Regions from separate parts of the Streptomyces sp. NPDC037273 genome, predicted to be linked through region 1. Evidence: riboswitches for the same ligand, from Rfam matches in the RefSeq annotation. Region 1 holds a riboswitch; each other region holds the start of a gene.
The links. A riboswitch is a leader RNA that binds a small molecule or an ion and turns the genes downstream of it on or off. The one in region 1 is predicted to bind cyclic di-AMP.
Positions count from the first base shown of each region.

Region 2: another riboswitch for cyclic di-AMP. It lies ahead of ACZ7G1_RS23080 (transglycosylase family protein); the one in region 1 lies ahead of ACZ7G1_RS15895 (LysM peptidoglycan-binding domain-containing protein).
Region 3: another riboswitch for cyclic di-AMP. It lies ahead of ACZ7G1_RS35375 (C40 family peptidase); the one in region 1 lies ahead of ACZ7G1_RS15895 (LysM peptidoglycan-binding domain-containing protein).
Region 4: another riboswitch for cyclic di-AMP. It lies ahead of ACZ7G1_RS37190 (M23 family metallopeptidase); the one in region 1 lies ahead of ACZ7G1_RS15895 (LysM peptidoglycan-binding domain-containing protein).

Region 1 covers NZ_JBVJVO010000005.1:221,674-226,141, reverse strand. The annotation lists gene ACZ7G1_RS15900 (phosphoribosyltransferase family protein) at 1-1,129, shown strand, start outside; gene ACZ7G1_RS15895 (LysM peptidoglycan-binding domain-containing protein) at 1,123-2,016, opposite strand; cyclic di-AMP (ydaO/yuaA leader) riboswitch at 2,021-2,203, opposite strand; gene ACZ7G1_RS15890 (DUF6197 family protein) at 2,547-3,209, shown strand; gene ACZ7G1_RS15885 (phosphocholine-specific phospholipase C) at 3,270-4,468, opposite strand, start outside.
Region 2 covers NZ_JBVJVO010000008.1:319,484-323,951, reverse strand. The annotation lists gene eno (phosphopyruvate hydratase) at 1-551, opposite strand, end outside; gene ACZ7G1_RS23080 (transglycosylase family protein) at 872-1,579, opposite strand; cyclic di-AMP (ydaO/yuaA leader) riboswitch at 1,583-1,756, opposite strand; gene ACZ7G1_RS23075 (transglycosylase family protein) at 2,014-3,051, opposite strand; gene ACZ7G1_RS23070 (cytochrome P450 family protein) at 3,170-4,429, opposite strand.
Region 3 covers NZ_JBVJVO010000020.1:133,334-137,801, reverse strand. The annotation lists gene ACZ7G1_RS35385 (ATP-dependent Clp protease proteolytic subunit) at 1-267, shown strand, start outside; gene ACZ7G1_RS35380 (hypothetical protein) at 275-580, shown strand; cyclic di-AMP (ydaO/yuaA leader) riboswitch at 971-1,101, shown strand; gene ACZ7G1_RS35375 (C40 family peptidase) at 1,105-1,581, shown strand; gene ACZ7G1_RS35370 (cytidine deaminase) at 1,692-2,135, shown strand; gene ACZ7G1_RS35365 (ATP-binding protein) at 2,145-2,582, opposite strand; gene ACZ7G1_RS35360 (8-amino-7-oxononanoate synthase) at 2,757-3,935, opposite strand; gene bioB (biotin synthase BioB) at 4,079-4,468, shown strand, end outside.
Region 4 covers NZ_JBVJVO010000025.1:42,782-47,249, reverse strand. The annotation lists gene ACZ7G1_RS37195 (M16 family metallopeptidase) at 1-592, shown strand, start outside; cyclic di-AMP (ydaO/yuaA leader) riboswitch at 792-956, shown strand; gene ACZ7G1_RS37190 (M23 family metallopeptidase) at 969-1,739, shown strand; gene ACZ7G1_RS37185 (GntR family transcriptional regulator) at 1,945-2,628, shown strand; gene ACZ7G1_RS37180 (HPr family phosphocarrier protein) at 2,794-3,075, opposite strand; gene ACZ7G1_RS37175 (bifunctional acetate--CoA ligase family protein/GNAT family N-acetyltransferase) at 3,251-4,468, shown strand, end outside.

The sequences.
Region 1 (4,468 bases):
CGTGCGGAAGCTGGGGGTGCCCTATCAGCCGGAGCTCGCGATGGGCGCGCTCGGCGAGGGTGGCGTGCGCGTGCTGAACGAGCGCGTCCTGCGGGACACCGGTGTGGGGGAGCGGGCGCTCGCGGCGGTGGAGGAACGCGAGCACGCGGTGCTCGAGGAGCGTGCCGGCCGGTACCGGGGCAGCAGGGCGTCCGTGCCGCTCGAAGGCAGGACGGTGGTGGTCGTCGACGACGGGCTGGCGACGGGGGCGACGGCCCTCGCGGCCTGCCGGGTGGTGCGGGCCAGGGGAGCCGCCCGGATCGTGCTGGCCGTCCCGGTCGCGCCGAGTGGGTGGAAGGCGAGGTTGGGCGGTGAGGCGGACGAGACGGTCAGTGTCCACGAGCCGGAGATCTTCTACGCGATCGGGCCGTTCTACCGGGACTTCGAGCAGACCGCCGATGCGGAGGTGATCGCCTGCCTGGACCGGAACCGTGCGGCGCGGGGCCCGGTGGTGCGGGACTCGGAGGTGAGGATCGAGGCCGCCGGCGTCACGCTCGCGGGGCGGCTCGCGGTGCCCGACGGGGCCGTCGGCCTGGTGCTGTTCGCGCACGGCAGCGGGAGCAGCCGGCACAGCCCGCGCAATCGGGCGGTGGCGGAGGTCCTCAATCAGGCCGGCCTCGGGACCCTGCTGTTCGATCTGCTCACCGAGGCCGAGGCGGGCGACCGGGCGCGGGTCTTCGACACGCCGCTGCTCGCCGGACGGCTCGCTTCGGCCACGGAGTGGGTCGCGGGGCAGCCGGTGGGCGCGGGCCTTCCGCTGGGTTACTTCGGGGCGAGCACAGGCGCGGCCGCCGCGTTGTGGGCGGCGGCCGATCCCGAGTGCGATGTGAGCGCCGTCGTGTCGCGCGGAGGGCGGCCGGACCTCGCCGGGGACCGCCTGGCCGCGGTGCGGGCACCGACGCTGCTCGTGGTGGGCGGCGAGGACGCGCTGGTCCTGGACCTGAACCGGCGGGCCCGGTCACTGCTGCGCTGCGAGAGCCGGCTGTCCGTGGTGGAGGGCGCCACGCACCTGTTCGAGGAGCCGGGGGCCCTGGAGGAGGTGGCGGAGCTCGCCACCTCCTGGTTCACCGGGCACTTCGGGCGTCAGTAGGCGCCGTTGACGTTGTCGATGGAGCCGTAGCGGTCGGCCGCGTAGTTGCAGGCGGCGGTGATGTTGGCGACCGGGTCGAAGAGGTCCATGGACGTGCCGGGCACGTGGTACGCGAGGAAGGTCGGCTCGATGACCTGGAGCAGGCCCTTCGAGGGCGTACCGGCCGCGGCGTTGGAGTCCCACAGGTTGATGGCCTGGGGGTTGCCGGAGGACTCGCGCATCACGTTGCGGAGGATGCCGTCGTACGAGCCGGGGATGCCCCGCTGGGCCATGATGGCCAGCGATTCGCGGATCCAGCCGTCCAGGTTGTCGGCGTAGTTGGTGGCGGCCGCGGGGGCGGCCTGGGCCGGAGCCGCCTGGGCGGGGGCGGCGGCGGGCGCGGCCACCGGGGCGGCCTGGGCGGCCGACGCGCCGGTGGTGGCGGGGGCGGAGCGGCGCTCGGAGCGGCTCGCGCGGTCGGACTTGGTGGTCTTCTTCGCCGGGGCGGGAGCGGCCTTCGCGGAATCCCGACGAAGCGTCAGCTCAAGGCCCGGATGAATAAGTGACGGATTGTCACCCACGGCGCTCTTGTTGGCCCGGTAAAGAGCCTTCCAGCCGCCCTGAATTCCCTTCTTCTGGGCGATCAGGGAAAGGGAGTCGCCGCGGACGACGGTATAGCTGCGGGCGGCGGCCGGAGCGGCGGGAGCCTGGGCGAAGGCCGGGGCCGCGGCGGCGGGGGCGGCGACGGCGCGGGCCGTGAATTCCGGGGCTCCGGAGACGGGCGCGGCACCGGCCACGGCCGGGGTGATCAGCGGGAGGGCGAGGGCGACCCCGCCCGTGCCGACCAGCGCGAGGCCCTGGGAGACGGGGCGGCGTCGGGGGCGGCGGTGCTTACCGTGAGCAGGCATGACGGATTCCTCTCCGGCGCCTGCGGGGTGAGCTGTCGGGTTCGGACGGGAGGTGTCCGGCCGCGCGCACGCGGCTGCACCCCGAGCCGTTCCGGATATCCGGGCCGGCGTATTCGTGGGTCCCCCGCTCCTGCCGTCGGGTGAAAAGGGAGGTATTTCGAGCGGTGGCAGGATTCGGCGATCCGCTCGAATGGAGGTGACCGTAGGCCAGTAATGCGACGGATAACAAGGGGACGGAGTCCGGTGGTGCGGCGAATGGATCACCGAATTCGGCGAATTCAAGATCGACCCACTCCGGCGGCTCTCCAACTTCCTTGTGCCCCCTGGTCTGCGCAGAATTCGATCACCGCGTCGGATCCGGGAAAGTGAGTCGCATCACCAGGTGCCCAATGTCCGAATATGCACGGTAATTCTGTTAGTGGCGGAGTGGGTGGAAAAGGGCTCGATGGCGGGTGTGCACTCAAGGGCAAAAGTCGCAAACCCGACATTCATCCTGAAAGATGGAGCCACCCCGACCGAGGAGCCGCCGGATGACGCCCGTCATCTCCCTGCCCAGCCCCGACACCGTCGACCGCGAGGCCGCCGCGCTGTACGACAGCGCCACCTGGCAGCGGATCGTCATCGACCTGACCACCGAGGCGCCCCTCGCACCCCTTGCACCCCTCACACCTCTCACGCCGCTCGCGCCTCTCGCGCCCGAGGCTCCGGAGCCGCCCTCGGAGAGCTGGCGGGCGCTGCTCAGCGTGCCGGTGGAGCAGCTGGTGGCGGACGCGCTGCACGCGCTGCCGCCGCCCCTCCCGGTCGAGCGCCGTCTGCCGGGCCGCGTCGGAGCCGTACTGCCCGACCGGCTGCACGCCTGGCGCCGTATCGGACGCGCGGACCTCCGTCCCTCGGTCCACCTGGGCTACGCGCGCCTCGTGCTCACGGAATGGGGCTGGCAGAACACCCCGTACAAGCTGCGCGACGTGCGCGGGGCGCGGTGTGTCTGCGGTGCGCTGCTGGCGGCGCACCGGCTCGGGCACGGCAGCGCGGACACCATGAACGAGGCGGCGGCCTGGGTCATGACCGAGCTCAGATCGCGCGGTTGGCACGACCTGATCGGGCCCTGGAACCGGGCGCCTGGACGTACCGCCGAGGACGCCGTCGCCCTGCTCGACGCCACCATCGCGCGGGCGGCGCTTGCGGGCCGCTGAGCGTGTCCCGCGTCGGCCGGGCTGAGCCCCGAAGGGCCGCCCGGCGGACACGGGGGCGGGTCAGCCGCTGATGCTCGGCGCGCCGGTCTCGATGTGGCCGGTGTACCGGCGTGACCAGGTGCCGTCGATGTCGGCGAGGATCGTGAAGTCGTACCAGCCGTTCTGGTACGCGACGGCGTTGAAGAAGTCCTCGCGGCTGGAGCGCGCCGGCACCGTGTACGTCCACGGGCCGTCCGCGCGGTAGGCGTTCGAGCGGATGGTGAAGGTGACGGGGCCGCCCGAGTTGTTGGTCATGGTGAACCACAGGGCGGGCTTCCCGGTCCCCGCTTCGGTCGCGTACCGGGCCGCCACCTCGACGTCCTTGCCCGCCTTGGAGGCGTCGCCGATGAAGCGGCGCAGGAAGCGGTTGGGTCCCATCATCGAGATGTCGTACTTGCCGGAGCCCGAGCCCAGGCCGATGTTGAAGTAGTCGGAGGCCGTGCCGCCGGGGTCGACGGTGTACTGCCAGGCGGCCGTGTCGCGGTGCTGGTGCGGGTGGATCGAGAAGTGGGCCGCACGCTTGGCCTCCGCGCCCTGGTTGGTCATCGAGAACCAGGCCAGGATCTTGCCGGCGGCCCCGAACTCGAAGCGGTCGAGGTTGCCGTTCACCTGGTACGGGACCGTGCGCGCGGGCCGGGTGCCGGCCTCCTGCGCGGGCAGGGCGTTGTTCTGGGGCGCCGGGTTCGGCAGCGGGCCGCAGGTGGCCTGGCCGATCACCTTCGCCGTACCGGGAAGGCCCGCGGGCACGCCGTAGACCGGGTGCGCGAAGTCGAAGACGCCGGTCAGGTCGCCCGTCACCTTCCTGCGCCAGGCGCTGATGTTGGGGCAGGTGGCGGGGGTGCCGAGGGCGGCCGTCCAGGTCTCCATGAAGCGGATGACGGAGGTGTGGTCGAAGACCTCCGAGCTCACCCAGCCGCCCCGAGTCCACGGGGACATGACAAGCATGGGGACGCGGAAGCCCAGGCCGATCGGGACGCCGTCCAGGTACTCGCCGGGTGTCCCCGGGGGAGCGACCGGCGGCGGCACGTGGTCGAAGAAGCCGTCGTTCTCGTCGTAGTTGAGGAACAGCACCGTCGAGTCGAAGACCTCGGGGTCGGCGGCCAGGGCGCGGTAGACGAGGTCGACGAAGTGCGCCCCGTCCCCGGGCGGCGCGTAGGGGTGCTCCGAGAACGCCTCGTTGGCGACCACCCACGACACCTGCGGCAGGGTGCCCGCGAGGA
Region 2 (4,468 bases), on a different contig from region 1:
CCCCAGCGAAGGGCCTCGGAGAAGGACTCCGCGCCGATCGGGGCGATCATGAACTCCTGGATGTCGACGTTGGAGTCGGCGTGCGACCCACCGTTGAGGATGTTCATCATCGGAACGGGCAGCAGGTGCGCGTTCGGGCCGCCGAGGTAGCGGAACAGCGGGAGGTCGGAGGCCTCGGAGGCGGCGTGCGCGACGGCGAGGGAGACACCGAGGATGGCGTTCGCGCCGAGCGAGCCCTTGTTCTCGGTGGCGTCCAGGTCGAACATGGCCTGGTCGATCAGGCGCTGCTCGGTGGCGTCGTAGCCGACGAGCTCCGGGCCGATCTGCTCGATGACGGCGAGGACGGCCTTCTCGACACCCTTGCCGAGGTAGCGGTTCGGGTCACCGTCGCGGAGCTCGATGGCCTCGAAGGCACCGGTGGAGGCGCCGGACGGAACAGCAGCACGGCCGGTGCTGCCGTCGTCGAGGCCGACCTCGACCTCGACCGTGGGGTTGCCTCGGGAGTCCAGGATTTCCCGGGCTACGACGACGTCGATGGACGGCACGAGCATCTCCTTCTGGGATGTGACGCTGGATGTGACGCAAGGTCGATGCAGGTCGCTTGGGCCTTGCGACAAGAGCCTAACCGCCCCGGAGGCTCCAGCCGGCCGGGCGCCCGCACCCTGGGACGAAAAAGGACCCAAGGGCATGCATCTCGGGACGAAGGACCCCAGATCTACTGGACGGTAACCGTCGGAGGCCCCTCTTATAGGACTCTTCTACGCCCCTGCGCGACGGAACCCGGGCCCTCACACGACGGAACCCCGGTCCGGCGCGCACGGGGGAAGGAGCACGCCGGACCGGGGTGGTCACCGCGGGAGGGTCGTCAGGCTCACTTGAGGTGGAGCTGCTGACCCACGTAGATGAGGTCGGCGTCGGCGACGACGTCCTTGTTCAGGTCGTAGAGCTTCTGCCAGCCGCCCTGGACGCCGTGCGCCTGGGCGATGGTGCCGAGCGTGTCGCCGGCCTTGACGCGGTACTCGCCGTCACCCTTCTTGACCGACTTGCCGGTCGGGGTGGTGACGGTCTTCTGCGCCGTGGACTTCTTGGCGGAGGTGGCCTTCTTGACGCCGGTGGCCTTCTTGGGGGCCTGGCGCTGCTCGCTGCGCGTGGTCGGCTCGGTGGCCGTGCGCTTCGGGGCCTGGGTACTGGTGCCGCCGGTGTACTTGGCACCGGAGAGGCCCACGCCACAGCTCGGCCACGCGCCCTTGCCCTGGCCCGCGAGGACCTTCTCGGCGATGGTGATCTGCTGGGACTTCGACGCCAGGTTGGCGGTCGGGGCGTAGGCGGTGCCGCCGTACGCGGCCCAGGTGGAGGCCGAGAACTGCAGGCCGCCGTAGTAGCCGTTGCCGGTGTTGATGGACCAGTTGCCGCCGGACTCGCACTGGGCGACGCGGTCCCACTCGGAGGCCGTGGCGGCCGACGCGGTGCCCGCGGTCATCAGCGGGGCGGCGACGGCGACACCGGTGACGCCGACGAGCGTGGCGACCTGGGTGGCCTTGGAGGGACGACGGTGTTTGCCCTTGCCGGAAAACAGCATGGAGATTCTCCTCACCGACGCCTGTGAGGTGAGCTGTCGGGTTCGGGCCGGAAAGTTGCCCGGCCGCGTGTCCTTGCACGCGGCTTCACCCCAAGCCGATCGTCGGCCGTCTGTCTCAACGGCCGGGACCGGCACTTACCTTGGGTCCCCCACTCCTGCCTTCGGCGCTTGCGCGACGACTGTTCCCATCGGCCGACGGCAGGATTCGGCGTTTCGGTCGACGGGGCCCGCGGTGGCGAGCGGTACGACCATAGGCACAAGCCCGCCGGAAGCTCAAAGAGGCGTATTGCGGAAAAATCGCCCCTACTTGCCGTCCGGCGGGGGGTGTTTGCGCAGGTGAGAGGTGACGGAGCCAAAGGTTACGGACAGGACACGCCAGTTGAGGCGAAGAGACCCATGTCTCACTTGCCCAGATCCGGACATACGGCCCCGAACTACCCCTCGCGCGAAGCCGGATCCACCGTCAGCTCAAGGCTCTGACCAGGCACGATCAGGTCCGGATCGGCGCCCACCGTCTGCCGGTTGGCGTCATAGAGGGCCGTCCAGCCTCCGGGGAGTTCGTTCGACTGCGCGATGCCCGAAAGGCTGTCACCGGGCTGCACGGTGTACGCGCCCGATGCGCCCTGACTGTCCGTTGTGCCCGAATTCTTCGCGCCGTCAGCCGAGGGCTGCGACTCGACGCTTTCGGCCACCTTGTCGCTGGAGGAGGCATGTCGACCCGATTCGGCCGAAGCGCCCGACTTGCCGCTTCCCTCCGGTGCGGCCTCGCCCCGGTGCTTGCCGGTGCCGGGTGTGGCCGACGACACGTCACCTTCCTCCGTAGCGGAGGAATCGGGCGTACCGGGCGTAACCGACCCGTCCGGGGTGCCGGGGGCCGTCGGCGTGCCCGGGGTGACCGAGGTGTCCGGGGTGACCGGCGCGGAGGGCGTGAGGGGGGCGGAGGGGGTCGGGGCGACGGTGGCCCTCTTCTCCGCGCCGAGCGTGCGGCCTGACGCCTCGGAGGCCGACGGCAGGCCGTCGGTGCGGTTCGACTCGGCGACCGGGCCCGTGGGGGCGGCGGGGACGGCGGTCGGGCCCGGGTCCACGCCGGTGCTCCTGCCGTCGTTCGTCAGGCCGGCGATCGGGGCGCAGGTGGCCCACTCCTGGCTGCCCTTGGCAAGGGCCTTCTCGGCCACCGCGATCTGCTGGGCCCGGCTGGCCAGGTCGGGGCTCGGCGCGTACGCCAGACCGCCGTGGCGCTCCCAGCTGTCCTGGGTGAACTGGAGGCCGCCGTACATGCCGTTGCCGAAGTTGGCACTCCACTGGCCACCGGACTCGCACTCGGCGACCCGGTCCCAGGTGGAGGCGTCGGCGGCGGAGGCGGACCCGGTGGCGAGCAGCGGCAGCGCCATGGCCGATCCGGTCACCCCGGCGGCGACGACGAGGGCGGGGGCCTGACGGGGGCGACGGTGTCGTCCGTTCCCGGAACGCATAGCAGCGCCTTTCGCGTGACGGCTGAGACTGCCGGGAAACGTAGCGGTATTCGAACGCTCGTCACAAGTCGATGGACCCGCGATCACGTGAAGATCACAGTTCTGACGGGCAGTCAGTTCACTGTGGGGGTACGGAAGGGGAGAATTCCACCGGAAGCGTGCGCAATCCCCGCATGATGAGCCCGCCGCGCCACCGCAGTTCGTCCGGATCGACGCCAAGTCGCAGATCCGGCAGACGCGTCAGCAGCGTCGCGAGCGCCGTCTGACCCTCAAGCCGCGCGAGCGGCGCACCCAGGCAGTAGTGGATGCCGTGCCCGTACCCCAGGTGCTGGTTGTCGCGCCGGGACAGGTCGAGCACGTCCGGCCCGCCGAACCGCTCCGGGTCCCGGTTCGCGGCGGCGAGCACCACCAGCACCGGGTCGCCCGCCGGAATCTCCTGCCCGCCGATGGTCAGCGCCCGGGTCGCGTACCGCCAGGTCGCCATCTCCACCGGCCCGTCGAACCGCAGCAGTTCCTCGACGCCGGTCTCCAGGAGCCCCGTCTCCCCCGCCGCGACCGAGGCCTGGAGCGCCTCGCGCTGCCCGGGGTGCCGCAGCAGCTGGTAGACCCCGTTGCCGATGAGGTTCACGGTCGTCTCGAAACCGGCGAAGAGAATGATGAAGGCCATCGCGGCGGCCTCGTTCTCGGTGAGGTGCTCGCCGTGGTCGGAGGCCTTGATGAGCCCCGAGATGAGGTCCTCGCCGGGCTCCTCGCGCTTGCGGTGGATCAGCTCCGCGAGATAGCCGCGCATCTTCTTCACCGACCGCGCCACCCCGCCGCGCGGCCCGCCGCCGTGCCGGATCATCATCCCGGCCCAGTCCCGGAAGTCGTCCTGGTCCTCCGGCGGCACACCGAGCAGGTCGCAGATCGCGTAGATCGGCAGCGGGAACGCGAACTCGTGGATGAGGTCGGCGCTCCCCTTCTCCGCGAAGGAGTCGATGAGCCGGTCGGTCAGCTCCTGGACGCGCGGCGCGAACTCGGCGACCCGGCGCGGCGTGAACGCCTTCGACACGAGCCGCCGCAGCCGGGTGTGGTCCGGCGGGTCGATGTTGAGCAGGTGGGTCATCAGCTCGGCCTTGCGCTCGCCCGGGATGCCCGTCTTCCCCTTCGCGTGCGGGGACTCGTCGTGGTGCGCCGGGTTCTTCGAAAGACGCTGGTCGGCCAGCGCCTGCCGGGCGTCGGCGTACCGGGTCACCAGCCAGGCCTCGACCCCGCTGGGCAGCGTCGTCCGGTGCACGGGCGCGTGCTCCCGCAGCCAGGCGTAGGCGGGATACGGATCGCTCGCGAACTCCCAGGTGAAGAGCTCGGGGGCGGGGGCGGGGCCGGGGGTCGTACTCACGCCACGACCGTACAGGGCGACCCCCGCGCGTCACGTTCG
Region 3 (4,468 bases), on a different contig from region 1:
GGCGCCCGGGTCACGCTCGAACAGCCCGCCCTGGACGAGCCGCTGCGCGGACAGCCGAGCGACCTCGACCTCCAGGCGCGCGAACTGCTCCGGCTGCGGGCCCTGGTGGCCGGCATGCTCACCGAACACACCGGCCGGAGCCGGGAGCGGATCGACGCGGACATCGACCGCCTCACCGTCCTGGACGCGCCTGCGGCGGTGGCGTACGGCCTGGCCGACCACGTCGTCCTCAGCCGGCGGGAGTCCGCCGGCGGCGCGGCGCGGTGAGCCGGCCGTGGTCCCCGAGCTGCCGCCGCTGCCCGCACTGACCCGGGCCGAGGGCGAGTTCGTCGACGCGTACCTCGAAGTCGTCGACCTCCTGGGGAAGATCAACCCATCCAGGGGTTCGCATACCTATGGGGCACTGCGCGCGGCACAAGCCCTGGTCGGACGGGTGGAGGCGCTGCGGGAAGCGCTGACGCTCATGCATATGCGGGGCGAGAGCGAGGTGCACGCGGACACATTGGCGCGCGCCCTAAGGGTGTTGGACGGCGAGCGCCGGGCCGACCGGGTCACCGTCCCCCGCACTCGGGCGAGTTGACATTCCGGCGTGTCGTGTCGAGGTCCGGTCGGCCGACGCGCGCCGCAGAAACCCTCCCCCGTTCGGCGTAGTCGACGAGTCGACACAGGAAGCGAGCGAGTTGCGCAACCGGTGTACGCATTTGGCGGAATCGAACGTTCCGCCGCAGGTGCGGGGCTCGTCGGCCACACCTGTGAAGATCCCAAAGGCTGCCTGTCCACCCGAATGGATCAGTCGTGAGGAGCCTCACATATCGCCGTTTCAGCTCGGATTTCGACCATGACGTGGGTCAAGATCCCTGACGACGACAAGCCCCCGCCGCCGCGGCGGGGCGGTCCGGGCGGACGCCGAGTCCTGCCGCTGTCCCGGACGTCTGGTCGACAGGAGTGGATCGGCAGGAGTGGAGGACCCGATTTTTACGGGGCGAACGCGCTGTTCCGGCAGCGTGGCCGTCCCTTGGGGTGAAGCCGCAGCCGCGGCCGGGCATCTTCGCCAGCCCGAACCCGACAGGTCATCCTTCGCAGGCGGCTGACGAAGGGTTGCGCATGACCGCGCAGATGCACGTCCCGTCCCTGCTGTCCCGGGCCGGAGCCGTCTCGGCTCTCACCCTCGCCGCCGTCGGCGGCACGCTGCTCGCACCAGGAGCGGCGCCGGAGGCCCAGGCAGCGACCACACACGCGAACAAGGCACTGAGCGTCGCCGCGTCCAAGAAGGGATCGCCTTACCGGTACGGAGCCACCGGACCCACCAGGTTCGACTGCTCCGGTCTGACGCTCTACGCGTACAAGAAGGCGGGCAAGTGGCTGCCCCGCACAGCGCAGCAGCAGTACAACAAGACCCGGCACATCTCCGCGTCCAGCAGACAACAGGGGGACCTGGTCTTCTTCCACTCGGGTGGAAGGGTCTACCACGTCGGCATCTACGCCGGCGGCGGCAAGATCTGGCACTCGCCCAAGACGGGATCCTGGGTGAAGCTCGACAAGATCTGGTCCTCGAAGGTCTACTACGGCCGCGTCCGATGATCACTGCCGGACACTGACCCGGCACAAGGGGGTGCGGTGGCGCCGCCGCACCCCTCCCGCCGGAACGAAAAGCCCGGCGAACCGTCCGAGCGGCTCCCTAGGATGCCGCGATGAGACTCGATCAAGCACTCGTCGACGCCGCCGTCGCCCAGCTGGAGAAACGCTGGACGCCGGACGAGCCCGGCGGCGCCGCGGCCGTCTACCTCGACGACGGCCGCATCCTCACCAGCGTCGCCCTCGACAACATCAACGTCGGCGTGACCCTCTGCCAGGAGACGGGCGCCTTCTGCCAGGCGTACACCCTGGACCGGCGGATCACCGCCTCCGTCTGCGTCTTCCGCGACCCGGAGGACGGCCGCTTCGTCGTGCTGCCGCCCTGTGGCATCTGCCAGGAGCGGCTCGCCCTGTGGGGGCCCGACGTCGAGGTCGGCGTGCCCGACCCCGAGGACCCGACCCGCTGGCAGGCCCGCACGCTGGCCGAGGTCAACCCCTACTACTGGGCCCGCCACTTCGCCGAAGGCTCGTGGCCCTCGCAGCGGGAGCACACCGGGTAGCCGGCCGGGTCAGAGGCTGGGGACCCGGGCCGCTGTCCAGGGCAGCGTGATCCAGACCGTCTTGCCGCCCTCCTCGGTGGGGGTGACGGAGAGACGGCCGCCGGCTTCGGCCGCGAGGGAGCGGATGATGACGAGGCCGCGGCCGTTGTCCTGCTGGACGGCGGCGGGGAGACGCCGGGGCCGGCGGGGATGGCTGTCGGTCACGCCGACGTGCAGGAGTTCCCCGCGGACCAGCCGGACGTCGACGGTGAACGTCGGCGACTGGCCGAAGGTGTGCAGGACGGCGTTGGTGGCGAGTTCCGAGACGATCAGGCGGATCGAGTCGGCGGTGTCGCCGTCGTCGTCGAGACCCCAGCCGGTGAGGACCTCCGCGACGTACCGCCGGGCGGTGGGGACCGAGGCGGGTTCGCTCGGCAGCGTGACGGATGCTTCCTGATGATCTGCCATGGCGACGCTGTCCCTTTCCCGCCGGGATCAGTGCCCCGGATTGCGCTTCGCGTCAGAGTGCCACCGATCGTGCCGCCCCGGGCGGGGTTCCACCAAGATATGTCCCCATCTGTCGCCCGAAGCGGTGAACTCTGCGGCCTGGAAACGCGCTTGGGACCGCGCCGGGCCCCGCGCTCAGAAAGCCGGCGCCGTCCGCAGGATCGTCTCCACCGCCCGCTCGATCTGCGCGTCGGAGAGGTCAGCGCGCGCCGTGAGCCGCAGCCGCGAGATGCCGTCCGGCACCGACGGCGGGCGGAAGCAGCCGACCAGCAGGCCCTGTTCGCGGCAGTCCGCCGCCCAGCCGAGCGCCGCCTCCGGCGAGGGGGCCCGGACCGAGACGACGGCCGCGTCGGGCCGTGCCGAGGTGAGGCCGGCGTCGGTCAGCAGCCGGTGCAGGGTGGTCGCGACGGTACGGGCCCGCTCGGCGAGGCCCGGTTCCCCGGCGATCAGCCGCAGGCTCGCGAGCGCGCCGCCGGCGGCGGCCGGGGCGAGACCGGTGTCGAAGATGAAGGTGCGGGCCGCGTTCACCAGGTGCTCGATCACCCGGGCGGGGCCGAGGACGGCGCCGCCCTGGCTGCCCAGGGACTTGGAGAGGGTGAGGGTGGCGACCGCGTCCTCGTCGCCCGCGAGCCCCGCCTCGTACAGGGCTCCCCTGCCACCGGCGCCGAGGACGCCGAAGCCGTGGGCGTCGTCCACCACGAGCCCGGCGCCGTGCGCGCGGCAGGCCTCGGCGAGCTCGGCCAGGGGGGCCTTGTCGCCGTCGACGGAGAAGACCGAGTCGCTGACGACCAGGGCCCGTCGCCCGGGGTGCGCGTCCAGGGTCTTGCGTACGGCCTCGGGGTCGGTGTGCGGGACGACGGCGGTCTCGGCGCGGGCCAGGCGGCAGCCGTCCACGATCGAGGCGTGGTTGGCGGCGTCGGAGACGATCAGGGAGTCCCGGCCGCCGAGCGCGGTGAGCGCCGCCAGGTTGGCGGTGTAGCCGGAGGAGAAGACCAGGGCCGCCTCGAAGCCGCAGAAGTCGGCGAGTTCGCGCTCCAGCCGGGTGTGCAGCCGGGTGGTGCCGGTGACGAGCCGCGAGCCGGTGGAGCCGGCGCCCCAGCGCCGCGCCGCCTCGGCCGCCGCCTCGGTGACCTCCGGGCGTCGGGTGAGCCCGAGGTAGTCGTTGCTCGCCAGGTCGAGGAGGTCCGACTCGGCCGCCCGGGGCCGCAGCGTACGCACGAGACCGGCCTCCGCACGGCGGCGCGCCTCGGCGTCGGTCCAGTCGAACGCGGTACGGCGCGGGGCCTCGGCCCGCCCGTCGTCGGCCTGTGGCATGCGGCGATCCTTTTGTAGGCAGCGCACAGACCCTAGCGGGAGGAAGCCGAGGTCGGGATGTGGTCATCCACACACCCCGATCGGAGTCGTTTGTTCGGATCCTCCTTGGCCCGGGGCCGGACGGTAGGCAAGGATCTCAGGTTATGGACCTGCTGAACACGCTGGTGGAGAAGGGGCTGCGGCGCGAGCTGCCGACCCGTGAAGAAGCGCTCGCCGTGCTGGCGACCTCCGACGACGAACTGCTCGATGTGGTGGCGGCCGCCGGCAAGGTGCGCCGTCAGTGGTTCGGACGGCGGGTGAAGCTGAACTATCTGGTCAACCTGAAGTCCGGGCTCTGCCCCGAGGACTGTTCCTACTGCTCGCAGCGGCTCGGCTCCAAGGCCGAGATCCTCAAGTACACCTGGCTCAAGCCGGACGAGGCGTCCCAGGCGGCCGCCGCCGGTGTCGCCGGCGGCGCCAAGCGGGTCTGCCTGGTGGCGAGCGGGCGCGGTCCGACGGACCGTGACGTCGAGCGGGTCGGCAAGACCATCGAG
Region 4 (4,468 bases), on a different contig from region 1:
CCAGCTGCTCATCGGCCGGGTCGGCCCGGACCGGCACGACCGCGTCTGGCCGGCCCAGGTCCTCGGCACGTACTGCCTGGGCGGCACCCTGACCTCGCGTCTGGACCGGGTCCTGCGCGAGGAGAAGGGCTACACGTACGGCGTGCGGGCCTTCGGTCAGGTGCTCCGCTCGGACGCCGAGGGGAACGGCGCCTCGATGCTGGCCATCAGCGGCTCCATCGACACACCCAACACCGGTCCGGCACTCGACGACCTGTGGAAGGTGCTGCGCACCCTCGCCGCCGAAGGCCTCACGGACGCGGAGCGCGAGACGGCCGTGCAGAACCTGGTGGGGGTGGCACCGCTCAAGTACGAGACGGCGGCCTCCGTCGCCGGGACGCTCGCCGACCAGGTCGAGCAGCACCTCCCGGACGATTTCCAGGCCCAGTTGTACGCGCGCCTGGCCGAGACCGGCACCGTCGAGGCGACCGCCGCCGTGGTCAGCGCCTTCCCGGTGGACCGGCTGGTGACCGTGCTCGTCGGCGACGCGGCGCAGATCGCGGAGCCGGTGCGGGCGCTCGGCATCGGTGAAGTGACCGTCGTGACGGGCTGATTCCGGCTCCGGCGTGACAACGGGAGGGCCCCGGCAGCAGATTCGCCGGGGTCCTCCCGTATGTCCGTATTGATGAGAAGAATGATCATTTGCCCTGTGGCATGTCTTACAAAAAGCGTGTCTGGTTGGTGATTGAAAGACGATCCGCATAGCGTCGGTGCGGCTGTTCGCCAGTTGCACCCGCCGCATCCGCGGCATCGGACAGTCATCGCCGAGTCCCCGTCAGGCGCGAGCCTGGGGAGCCGGGGACCCACATCAGTCCCTGGGGTGAATCGGACGCCTTCGTGCCGCACGGAGGGGTCCGTAGGAGACCTTCCTGCTCCGAACCCGTCAGCTAACCCGGTAGGCGAGAAGGAAGGAAAGGATCAGCCACTACATGGCGTTCACCCGTGCCACCGGGAAGCATCGTGGTCCGAGCCGGATGGCGCGCCGCAGCGTGGGCATCGCCGGCGTCGCGACCCTCGCCACCACCGGGGTCATCGGAACCCTCGCCTCCCCGGCGCTCGCCGCCGACACGGACAACCGCTCCGCCGAGGACACCGGCCTCACCCAGGTGATCACCGAGACCTCCCTCGTGGACCGGATCAACGCCCAGGCCGCCGCCCAGGAGCAGGAGGCCGTCGAGGCCGTCGCCCTCGCGAAGGCCAAGGCCGAGGCGAAGCGCAAGGCCGAGGCCCGCGCCAAGGAGATCCGCCAGGAGCGCGAGCGCGCCGCCCGCGAGGCCGAGCGTCGCCGTCTGGCTTCCTTCCAGCTCCCCGTCGCCGGCTCGTACGTCTCCACCGGCTACAAGACCGGCGGCTCGCTCTGGTCCTCCGGCAGCCACTCCGGCGTCGACTTCCACGCCGCCTACGGCAGCCGGGTCGTCTCCGTCGGCTCCGGCACCGTCGTCGAGGCCGGCTGGGGCGGCGCGTACGGCAACAACATCGTGATCCGGATGAACGACGGCACGTACACCCAGTACGGGCACCTCTCCTCCATCGGCGTCCACGTCGGCCAGACCGTCGAGCCCGGCCAGCAGATCGGCATCTCCGGCTCGACCGGCAACTCCACCGGTCCGCACCTCCACTTCGAGGCGCGCACGACCGCCGAGTACGGCTCCGACATCAACCCGATCGCCTACCTCCGCGCCCGCGGCGTCAACCTCTGACCCCGTCCGGCCCGGTTCCGCACCGCGTCGCAAAAGCCCCGGCTCGTACTGAGCCGGGGCTTTTCGTCGGCCGTCACACGGTCGAATACCGCCATGGATTCCCCCGGGGCATCGGAAATCCCGGCGTGCTGCAATAGAGTCGATGATCAGGCGCAGAACAGGCGCCGCTCGAATTGTCTCGCGCGGACCAAGGCGGAGGTCGGACATGCGCATTCCCGCGCATTCGGTATGCACGGCGATCCGGGACGACATCGTCAACGGCGTCTACGAGCGGGGCGGCCGGCTGACCGAGGAACAGCTCGCACGCCGGTACGGGGTCTCCCGCGTCCCGGTCCGCGAAGCCCTGCGCACCCTGGAGTCCGAGGGCTTCGTCGTCACCCGCCGGCACGCGGGCGCGCACGTCGCCGAGCCCACCGAGCAGGAGGCCGCCGACCTCCTCGACATGCGGTCGCTGCTGGAACCCCTGGGCGCCGCGCGGGCCGCGCAGCGGCGCACCGACGCCCACCTCAAGGTGCTGCGCGGCCTGGTCAGGCTGGGGCAGGAGCGGGCCAGGCGCGGCCAGGGCGAGGATCTGCGCTCGCTCGGCGGCTGGTTCCACGAGACGCTCGCGCAGGCCTCGGGCAGCCCGCCGCTGACGGCGCTGCTCACCCAGCTGCGGCACAAGATCGCCTGGATGTACGCCGTGGACCAGCCCGCCCAGCCGGTGGAGGCCTGGGCCGAGCACGGCGCCATCGTGGACGCGGTGGCGCGCGGCGACGCCGAACGGGCCAGGGCGCTGACGGTCCTGCACGCGGAACGCTCATTGTCGCTGCACCGGCTCAAAAAGCCGGAGCGGGGCCGTGTGAGGGTTTCGCAACATGCAGTCAACACGGCGAGTGCCCGGAATTAACGTGGCCGCCGTATAAAAAGGACAGGCATTCAGTCGCGATATTCGTGCTGCCCTAAAAGCTTGATTTCGATGAATCGGGCCCCGTGATCGACCGCCCGCATACGAATGGCCGTGGTCACCGGAATTCCGGCGGCCACGGCCATAAGTCGTGCGAGGGGGACCGGATCAGACGGTCTCGGGGAGCTCGTCCAGGCCCTCGGCGACCAGCTTCGCGAGACGGTCGAGCGCGGCCTCGGCGCCGTCGGCGTCCGAAGCGAGGACGATCTCCTCGCCGCCCTGGGCGCCCAGGCCGAGCACCGCGAGCATGGACGCGGCGTTCACGGGGGTGCCGTCGGACTTGGCGATCGTCACCGGCACGCCGGAAGCCGTGGCGGCACGGACGAAGATGGACGCGGGGCGGGCGTGCAGGCCCTCGGCCCAGCCGACGTTGACGCGGCGCTCAGCCATGGTGTTGCCCTTCAAGTCTCAAGCGGGTTGTCTAGACCAGTCTCTCATGTGCTGCGTGGTGCTCGCGCCGACCTTCGGCCCGGATCGGACCGCCTTTCGGCCCTCCCTACCTTGCACGGCGCGCACCCGCCGCGCGAGCGGTGCCAGGGTCGTGTCGCGGCCGTAGGCTGACCCCATGCAGAGCGCGTCGGAGCAGTCGGAAGCGGGGGGACGACCGGCCCCGCCGGCCCCGCAGGAGCACCCCTACCCCGACCACTGGGAAGCGGACGTGGTCCTCCGCGACGGCGGCACCGCGCGCATCAGGCCCATCACCGCCGACGACGCCGACCGTCTGGTCAGCTTCTACGAGCAGGTCTCGGATGAGTCGAAGTACTACCGCTTCTTCGCGCCCTACCCGCGCCTCTCCGCCAAGGACGTCCACCGCTTTACCCACCACGACTTCGTGGACCGGGTCGGACTCGCGGCGACGGTGGGCGGCGAGTTCATCGCCACCGTGCGCTACGACCGCATCAACGCCCAGGGCATGCCCGCCTCCGCGCCGGCCGACGAGGCCGAGGTCGCCTTCCTCGTCCAGGACGCCCACCAGGGGAGAGGCGTCGCCTCCGCCCTCCTCGAACACATCGCGGCCGTGGCGCGCGAGCGGGACATCCGGCGCTTCGCCGCCGAGGTGCTCCCCGCCAACAACAAGATGATCAAGGTCTTCACGGACGCCGGCTACACCCAGAAGCGCAGCTTCGAGGACGGCTCCGTACGGCTTCACCTCGACCTCGAACCCACCGACCGCTCCCTCGCCGTCCAGCGCGCCCGGGAACAGCGAGCCGAGGCGCGCTCCGTGCAGCGGCTCCTCACCCCCCGCTCCGTCGCCGTCATCGGCGCCGGACGCACACCGGGCGGCGTCGGCCGCACCGTCCTGCGCAACCTGATCGGGGCCGGCTTCACCGGGCGGGTGTACGCGGTGAACGCGGCCCTCACCGACGAGACCGGGCAGCTCGACGGCGTCCCCGCCCACTCCTCGGTCGGCGCCATCGGGGAGCCGGTCGACCTGGCGATCGTCGCCGTCCCCGCCGAGCGGGTGCCGGAGGTCGTCGCGGACTGCGGCGAACACGGCGTCCGCGGCCTCGTCGTGCTCTCCGCCGGATACGCCGAGAGCGGGCCCGCCGGCCGCGACCGGCAGCGGGAACTCGTACGGCAGGCCCGCTCGTACGGCATGCGGATCATCGGACCCAACGCCTTCGGGATCATCAACACCGCCGGCGACGTGCGGCTCAACGCATCGCTCGCCCCGCAGATGCCCGGCGCCGGCCGCATCGGGCTCTTCGCCCAGTCCGGCGCCATCGGGATCGCCCTGCTCGCCGGCCTCCACCGGCACGGCGCGGGCCTCTCCTCCTTCATC